DNA from 4 places in the Synechococcus sp. UW106 genome. Region 1 is predicted to be linked to each of the others. Evidence: predicted binding sites of a transcription regulator. Region 1 holds the regulator's gene; each other region holds the start of a gene.
The links. The regulator NtcA, encoded in region 1, controls nitrogen genes in cyanobacteria. The targets are predictions, from matches to a motif close to GTANCNNNNGNTAC.

Region 2: DXY30_RS09865 (DUF4278 domain-containing protein) is a predicted target of NtcA. The motif match lies at 1,185-1,198, and genes of this name have one in related genera.
Region 3: DXY30_RS05425 (DUF4278 domain-containing protein) is a predicted target of NtcA. The motif match lies at 901-914, and genes of this name have one in related genera.
Region 4: DXY30_RS14700 (DUF4278 domain-containing protein) is a predicted target of NtcA. The motif match lies at 1,196-1,209, and genes of this name have one in related genera.

What each region holds. Positions count from the first base shown of each region.
Region 1 is NZ_UCNV01000009.1:41,703-43,869, reverse strand. Features, by position in the region: gene DXY30_RS07985 (DUF3084 domain-containing protein) at 1-918, opposite strand, end outside; gene ntcA (global nitrogen regulator NtcA) at 946-1,662, opposite strand; gene rph (ribonuclease PH) at 1,721-2,167, opposite strand, start outside.
Region 2 is NZ_UCNV01000009.1:440,941-443,107, forward strand. Features, by position in the region: gene DXY30_RS09855 (DUF1028 domain-containing protein) at 1-557, shown strand, start outside; gene DXY30_RS09860 (hypothetical protein) at 635-853, opposite strand; gene DXY30_RS09865 (DUF4278 domain-containing protein) at 934-1,101, opposite strand; gene DXY30_RS09870 (type 1 glutamine amidotransferase) at 1,316-2,074, opposite strand; gene ureC (urease subunit alpha) at 2,071-2,167, opposite strand, start outside.
Region 3 is NZ_UCNV01000008.1:128,199-130,365, forward strand. Features, by position in the region: gene DXY30_RS05420 (hypothetical protein) at 1-441, opposite strand, end outside; gene DXY30_RS05425 (DUF4278 domain-containing protein) at 710-814, opposite strand; gene DXY30_RS05430 (hypothetical protein) at 1,390-1,581, shown strand; gene DXY30_RS14425 (hypothetical protein) at 1,565-1,849, opposite strand; gene DXY30_RS14430 (hypothetical protein) at 1,894-2,097, shown strand.
Region 4 is NZ_UCNV01000012.1:79,128-81,294, reverse strand. Features, by position in the region: gene DXY30_RS12760 (ferredoxin) at 1-78, shown strand, start outside; gene DXY30_RS12755 (hypothetical protein) at 685-1,056, shown strand; gene DXY30_RS14700 (DUF4278 domain-containing protein) at 1,271-1,438, shown strand; gene DXY30_RS13710 (hypothetical protein) at 1,661-1,843, opposite strand; gene DXY30_RS12745 (hypothetical protein) at 1,842-2,060, shown strand; gene DXY30_RS12740 (hypothetical protein) at 2,069-2,167, shown strand, end outside.

The DNA of each region.
Region 1 (2,167 bases):
TTCATCCGTTCGCAGTGTGGTGGTCGCTAGCACGTCACCGCTTTGCGCCACCGGGCGGTTGGGACGCACTTCGGGGAAGGCGTACACCGCCGTTTCACCACGCAGCACATTGGTGGCGGAGCGCAGCGAGATCACCCAGGTGTCCGGCTTGCGGATGATGTTCTGCAAGCGTTCCACGTCGCTGCGGGGAACGCGGATCAACTGTCGTTCGGGTGCTTCACCCGGCCTCACCTTGCCGTAGGCGTTGGCATTGGCCTCTTGAAGCAGCCTGTCGACAGCTTGTTTCGCTTGATCAGGAGCATCGAGACGAACCGTTGCTCTCGCCAAGGTCTGTCCGCTACTGATCACCACCGATCCACGCCTCAGGGCGACCAGGTTGAATTCGAGTTCCTTGAGTTCCTTCTCGCCAGCTCGGATTCGGCTCCGCACGCTGTTCAATTCGGCCTCCGTGCGCTGGATGTCGGCATCGCGGGAGGCGATGTCCCGGCTCAGACGCTCACGTTCTGCTTCGAGTTGGGCGCGTTCGTTCTGCAGAGGAGCCAGTTCACGGCGCATGGTGTCAGCCCGTTGCTGTGACTGCTTGAGTTCAGCGGCGATCCGGTTGGCTTCTGTTCGGGTCTCTTCTCGTTCCCGTTCGGCTGCATCGAGCTGCCGCCGGCTGTCCTGGAGCCGGTCTTGCAGAGCATCCAGTTCAAACAGGCCCACCCGCAGCTGGCGGCTCACCAGCAGCAGCAGGCCGAGCGACAGTGCGCTGATCAGGCTGCCGGTCAGCACCGTGATCAGAACGGCGGTCCGTCGCGGGCGCATCTTGAACAGACTCAGGCGGGCCTTGCCGACACGACTTCCCAGCCGGTCACCCAGGGTCGACAGAACGCCCCCGAGCACCAGCAGAACCAGGATCAGTGCCCAGCCACTCATGGCCGCACCTGTGGGTAGACGTGCTGCCTAGCTGAATCGTTTGGCCAGAGCGATTGGATCCAGAACGGTGATTTTTTTGCGGTCAATCTGAACCAGACCGGATTGACGCAAGTCTCCCAGCAGACGCGTGATTGTCACGCGCGTTGAGCCAATCGCTTCGGCGATGGCCTGATGGGACAGGCGCAGGTCGATGGTGATTCCCAGTTCATCTGCTACGCCGAAATCCCTGCACAGCACCAACAGAAAGCTCACCAGTCGGGATGACATGTCCCTGTGGGTCAGCGTTTCGATCATCGTTTCGGTCTGAAGAATCCGACTGGAAAGGCCCTGCAGTAAGCGCAGGCCAACGCTGGTATCCGCTTCAATCGCCGCCTTCACGGATGTCGCAGGCGCCGTCACCATCTCGACTCTGGTGAAGGCTACGGCGTGGTAGAAGCGATCAGACCGTTGTCCGGTCAGCAACGACAGCACCCCAAAGAGGCTGTTCTCGCGGAGCAAGGCCACTGTGATCTCTTCCCCTGACTCGTAGACGCGGGAGAGACGGACCGCTCCGCGGCGGATCAGATAGACCCGTTCAGCAGGATCTCCAGGGAAAAAGATGGTCTTGTTGCGGTCCACCAGTTCACTGCTGGCGCCGTCCAGATCCCGGATGATTTCCAGGAGGGAGCGGTTGGCCGGTTCTGTGCTGGGGGTTGGAGCCACCATCTGCGGGGCGTATCGGCTGAAACCTCGGCTACTGGTCATGACAACCCCCTTGTGAGGCGAAGCTACGGAGCCAACGGTGGCTGCCGTGTAGCGGTTATTACGTAACTCTGCTGTGCTCGTTCATCGCTTGGCGTTGCGCCTGCATCAGGGATGTCAATCCAGGCTCAGCCAGATCCAGTAATTCATTGAGCTGGCTGCGGCTGAAGGGCGCTCCCTCCGCAGTTCCCTGGATCTCCAACAGGCGACCATCGCCAGCCTGCACAACATTCAGGTCCACCTCAGCTCTGCTGTCTTCGCTGTAGTCCAGATCCAGCAAGGCCTGGCCATCCACCAGGCCGACGGACACGGCCGCTACCTGGTCGATCAGTGGCGATTGCTCCAGAATCCCCTTTTCCACGAGTGAAAGGCAGGCTTGATCAAGGCCGAGCCAAGCTCCCGTGATGGATGCAGTCCGTGTTCCGGCGTCGGCCTGGATCACATCGCAGTCGATCAGCAAGGTGCGCTCGCCCAGACGCTTCATGTCGATCACAGAGCGAAGGCTTCG
Region 2 (2,167 bases), 400 kb from region 1:
TGGCGACCCAGGCCCACACCAATCCCTATCTGGGGATCTGTGGCCTTGAACGCTTGGAGCAGAGTGCGGATGCGGAGAGTGTTTTGGCCAGCCTTCTGGCGGATGATCAGCATCGTGATCGGCGTCAGTTTCATCTGATCGATCTGGATGGTCGAACGGCCTGTTGGACGGGGCAGGATTGCGGCGCTTGGGCTGGGCACCGCCATCGTCGTGACCTGTCCGTCGCCGGCAATTGTTTGGTGGACGAGGGTGTTGTGGAGGCGATGGAGCAGGCGTATCTCACCAGCGATCCCAGCTTGAAACTTGGCCGCCGCTTGATGGCTGCCCTTCAGGCGGGTGAAGCAGCTGGAGGTGATCACCGCTCCGATTTCTGCACCTCAGCAGCGGTGCAGGTGAGTGGTGAAGCTGCCTTTCCGCTGTTGGACCTACGCGTTGATTTCCATGAGAGTGCGGTGGAGCAGTTGATGGAGGTTTACGAGCGCAGCCAGGCACTTTGGGCCCAGGAATGGAGGGATGAACTCTCAGAGTTGCCCATGCTCAATCGGTTGGTGGCTTAACAATGCTCGTTCGTTTGTGCCATTAAAAAAGCCCTTCAACACTGAGTGCCGAGGGCTTTTTGAAAAATCTGAATGGCTCAATTGGGGACTGTGGCTTCCCATTCCACATTCAAACCAGCTTGACGCGCATCATTGACGAGGTCGTCGATGCAATCCATTCCAAAAGCAGCCTGGCCAGAAAGCAAGGCATCCCATTCACTGGCTGGGAAGTGGGTTTGCAGCCAGAACACCCCGTGCACACTGGAAGGATTCACCTGCACAAGGCCTTGGTCCAGGCGGGAAGTGATGAGATCCAACGTCGTTGCTGAAGCTGGATCCATTACGCCCTAATCCAAGCGAACAGAATGTTCCTCTTGCTACGGATTGAAAAGTTGGCCTAGCGCGTGTAGCCCACACCGCGGTATACGAGCTGCACTGGAGACCGTTGGCTGTTGATCTGACGGGATTGATACACGTTGCGGCGGTAGACCAGCTGCACACCAGGTTTGCCTTCAGCAGTGTTGTTTTGCTGGTAGTGATGCCCGCGATAGAGAAGAGTGGTCATTGGAAGGTCCTCGAAGCAAGCTCAGGTCCCCGTTCCATGGCCTGAGGCGAACTGCGCTTCGCGTGATGCGAAGTGAACGATCGGTAGCTGTTGCTACAAAACAATTGAAGCGTTTTCAGTCGTGGTGGTGACGTTCGGTTCGATACTTGTTCAGAAAAGTTTTTGGTTTTGTTTATTTTTATCCGTAGAAATTTGTTGGCCTTGTTGATGTAAATCACCTGGTCTTGCAGCGCTCTTGTAGCTGATCGAGCGCAATATTGAAAAAGTGTCGACCTTGCTCCTGCAGCTTGTCTCCAAGCCAGTACCACTCCCGCATCAGGCGTTCGGGCCCTTCAGGCCCAAGGGCGCTCATCACGTAAGTGTGGTCGTTGGCGATCCAGCGTTGCAGTGCGTCTCTGTTGATCTCGAGGTGACATTGCAGGCCAATGGCGTGATCGCCGATTCGAAAGACCTGTTCCGCACAGTGCAGCGAGGAACCAAGCAGGGTTGCATCGGCCGGCAGGTGGATGCGATCGCCATGCCAATGCAGGACCAAGGTCCCGCTCGGTTGTCCCTGCAGTAAGGCCTCATGGGTCGGATCAGCAACCCAGTGGATTGCGCCCAGTCCCAGTTCCTTGAGCTGCTGTGGTGGTGCCCCAACCTGCAGGGGTTGCACGGATCCGCCAGCAGCGACAGCCAAGAGCTGCGCCCCCAGGCAGATGCCCAGCACCGGTCGACGCTGCTGGTGCCAGGCCGTCAACCAGTTCAGCTCGGCTTGTAGCCAGTGCAGGTCCGGTTGATGATGCTCGTTCACTCCCATTGGTCCTCCCAGCACCAGCGCGATGCTGTTCGGGCATTCACTTGCGTTCGGCAGGCGGTCGCCTCGGTCGGGCCGCAGGGTCCGGAGAGTCATTCCCCGTTCCCGTGCCAGTTGTCCCACCAGTTCGGGCCCTTCGTGGTCAACGTGCTGGATCACCAGCAGGGTGGTGCTCAAAGCAGCAGATAGCGCTGGGCGAGGGGCAGCACTTCGGCGGGCTCGCAGGTGAGCAGTTCACCGTCGGCGAACACCTCATAGGTCTGCGGGTCC
Region 3 (2,167 bases), on a different contig from region 1:
CTGAAAGACGGGATCGCTTTGATCATCGCCTTCTCCGATCCAGTTGCAGCGGTAAAAATCTGTTGTTGCCTGGGTGATGGCGTTCTGTGCCAATTCCCTGGCGAGGTTCAGGATCTCGCCGTTGATGTTCAGTGCGTTGGCCCAATGATCAATGTCCCTACTCAACGTCTCCGGGATCGGATTGCAAAGCATTTCGAAGGCGATCAGCAGTTCCAGCAGCTCTTGGCGCTCCGATGCTTGTGTCAACGTCTCTGCCAACGTTTCAACCTCAATTCCGGGATGGCCGGAGAAGTTGATCTCAGCGTCAAGCAGCCTCAGGAAAAGGGTGTGGGCAAGGTCCTGTTGAAAAGACGTGTACCAGTGGCCTTCAACTCTGTGGACTTGCACCAGTGCTGATGCCAGGAGATTGGCCTGTTCGTGCGAATTATGAATTAGGAACATCGTTCCAGCACGCCTTAAAGAAACCAATGCTTAGCGATGGATCGCGACTTCTGATCGGTCTTGTCCGATGATTGAGATCTAATTGGGGTGATTGCATGCCAGTGGAATTTGGGGTCGTCTGCATCGGTGCAGGCATCGCTATCGGTATCTCCTTGGGTGTGGCGGTTTGGTTTGAACGTTGGAAAGCCAAGCATCCTGATCCCACGACGAAACAGCCATAAAAAAAGTCCCGCCTAGGCGGGACTTGAGCGAAGGTTTTGTGCTGTTGTCAGCGAGCGACTTTCTGACCGCGATAAACGAGCACAGAACGCTGGTTGCTGGAAGCAGCTGCGTTGTTCTTGGTGTACTTCTGGCCGCGATAGGTCAGGGTCATGATGGGTTCCTCGAAGCAAGCTCAGGTCCCCGTTCCATGGCCTGAATCGAACTGCGCCTCGCCTACGGCGGGGTGAACGTAGTTTCGTAGCTGTTGCTACACATCCTTTATAGAGGCGATATGAACCCACGTGTCGTTCGTGCTGTTACACAGCTGCAATTTTGTTTAGCCCAGGCCTGAATAACCCCGCTTGGATGCATTCCAGCGGTTTTCATTCAATTGCTTCTGCGCCCGTTTGGCGGTGTATGCACCGGGCGAGGTTTGAGTTGCGGCGTTTTTTGAGCCGCCTTGGTGATGGACTGCAATAGAGTGGAGTAGGTAGTGGTTTGCGTCATCTCAGCGTTTCAGGAACTGATTTCATCTTGGCGCTGATTGGAGTGACGGAATGATGGATCGGCTACCGATCTGGCGGTTCAAGCTCTGACGGTTTGTTTGTGGACTCAAAGCTTCCATTAAGTTGTTGCCATTGTGAACAGTTCGCACGCAATCAAGTGTTCTTTGATGCTTACTTAGTGTGAAGCTGCTAGCGCATTAAGCCTCCGTTCGTACCGTGTAGGTACTTGGTTTTAGATGTCATGAACAGCTCTCAGAGCAAAGATGATTGGGTGAAGGCACAGCAACATAAGCTTCATAAGCCCATTGATGTGGACACATTGATGTGGGTGCGAAACCGCTTAATGCGCTTGGAAGTGGAGGCGCGTTGGGCCGACCGCATTTGTGTGTTTGAGGAGTTCTTTCCTAACGACGCGATCATTCCGCGCATTTGACCGAATTCTGTTTTTGACTGTTTTTGGCCAAAAGGGAGGTGTGCCAAAAACCTGCAGCAGTCATCATCTGGCCTGTGTATGGGCTTAAAGGGGCATATCGGTATGTGTTGTTGACGCTGATCGCAACCGTTCCGCAACCGCCTACTCCGCCCGAGGAATTCACCCGTTTGAGGTGGTTCCAGTCGAGGCAGCAGCGAAAGCCATGCGCCATGCCTACGTGATCATCACGGATGGTCAAGCCAGAAGCCATGAAGATGAACGCAAACATCTCTCAGCAGGTGCCGACCTTGTGCTGTTGCCGACCTTGTGCTGTTGCCGACCATTCCGCAGGCTCGCTTGGTCGAGTTCACGGTTGAACTCTCGTCAATGCTGCGGCAGATGGGCACCATGCAAACCGCGTTATTGGTGAAGGTGGATCGTCGTCAACAACGGCTTGCTCAGGATGCGAGCCAAATCTTGGATGGTTTCGGGGTCGATGTGATGCAGGCTGAAACCTGCCTGTTGGCTGCGTTTTAAAAAGCAGAGGTGGAGGGTGTTTGTGTGTCTGATGCGGTGTTTGATCGCGGGCGGCCCGATTCAAGGCGTA
Region 4 (2,167 bases), on a different contig from region 1:
ATGGATCGAATCCAGGAAGCGATTGACACCTGTCCTGTCGATTGCATTCATTGGGTCGATTTTGAAGAGCTCAACTAAAGAGCTGATGTTTATTTCAATGCTTGATGCTCCCGGGTCATACTGCCCGGAGCTGATCGGTAAAGGTTAGCTAGTGAGCCCTGAGCAACAGCTGGCTTTAAAACGGAAATGGGGAAATGATTCGGCCATATGCTCTCAGAAAGAACCCAAATGCTTAAAACAGGCTGGAAGAGTTGCTCACCACCGTTGAGAAACGCTGATCTGACTCCTCCCCTTCAAAAGAGGAGCCAGGCTGTGCATGCGGTGTCGGCGTGGGAAAGATCGCTGACACTCAGCGCCCAATGACCATGCAGGGGCCAATGGATGGAGGTGTGGATCCTCCAACAACACCATCACCCGGCTATGGGTTCAATGCTGTTCCGTTGAGGCGAAAGCAGCGACCATATGAGCCGCAGCAATGTTGTGGCTTAACTCGCCTTCAGTGAATCATGCTGGCCTGACTCCAAGACCTCTCATTGACAAGGAGTCAGAGCAGCGACCAGCGCCCGATGGCTTTCAGGTCATCCGGCTCAATCCAGATCTCTAGTCATCAGATTGGGCGGAAGGGTTCCATAAGACCTTGCCTTGCGCACGCCCTGAGAGAATCAAACCAAAGGGAGAAAGCAGGTGGGCAAAAAGTCTGGCTTCACCAGTGCAGAGATCGAGGAGATCAAGCGTCTGTATCTGAAGGAAGGTCGATCGATTCTCCAGATCCCCAAGATCCTTGGCAAAGGCAGTGAAAACTCAGTGCGCAACGCACTGCACAAGGCACGAATCAAAAATGCACACGAAGAACGTATCAAGCTTGATCGGTTCAAACCAGAGCAAATCTATGGAGAGATCACCCTCTTAAAACGACTCACAAAATCAAAAAAACTGAGATTTCACGCAAGATGCACATGTGGTTATGAATTTGATGTTGACCCTTTTCGGCTAACATTGCCAGAGCATCACAAAGACAGAATTTCTGCATGTCAACGGTGCAGCAAAGAGAAATAATCGCTAATACTTCGCGCCCTTCACGACAACTCAGACGACAGTCGATAACAAGCAATAGACGCTTTCCCCTGTCAGGCCAAGGCCAGACGACGGCGCCTGTATCAAGCCGAGGTCATTTTAACAATGGCTAAAGAATGAAGTATCCAGTGGAACCTTGCGGGCCTACAGCAACGATGTAGAACTTGAAAACATTTTATTCACTCCCTACTAAGCCATGGAACTCACCTTCTTGGGCAACAAATATGCAAAGTCAGAGAAAGCAACTATCAGGCCAACAATCCAACTCAAATACATGGGTAAATCCTATCGAGCTGATCAAGTCAATTCGGTTCGCAATTCCGTTGTTCTGACTTATCGCGGCGTCTCCTATTCCAAGGACTGAACAAGCTCAGGTTCCACCCCTGCCCTGTCGCCGCCGGCCTGAGCCCTAATGGGGCAGCAGAAACTACGGCAAGAAGATCAAGCATCAGCAAAGATGGTGTGATGAGATTTCTGATCACAGCTCTTGTCGCGTCATGGGCATTGGTCTTGCCGGTGCGGAGTGCGGAACCGATTCCCCTCGTGGTGGTTCCCTTTGACGCGGCATGGGGATCGCGACGTCTTCCTATCCAGCCAGCAGCGCTTCTGCCCCCACCGCCAGTCCCCAAAGTGAATCGGGACGCGGAATCCAAAAGTGAACCGAGACATCAGGGTCAGCGCTGGTGCCGTGGCCGTTGCTAATGCCACCACCGCTGTCGCACAAACGCGTTTTGTGTAAACCGAAGACATCACTTCTGACTCCCGTCATGCGACATACGGCTCTGTTGATGGCCACAATCCTTTGGGGCTCCACGGCTCTCGCAGGAGGGAATCGGGCCACAGCCCAGGGCCCCTCAGAGCAATTCGCCACCGCAGAGGCCATGCGCGTGGTCCCACAAGGGGCAACGATCACCGACACAACCTGCAAAAGCATTGATGTGGGATTTAGCAGCCGCTATCAGTGCACCATCACTTACAGCCCCTGAGCAGATCAATGAAAGGCTTGCTTGCTCTGTGTTGGGCCTTGCTGCTGCTTGGAGTACCGGCCACGGGACGCGCCGCATTCGATGAGTGCCAGCTGATGGATCAGGTG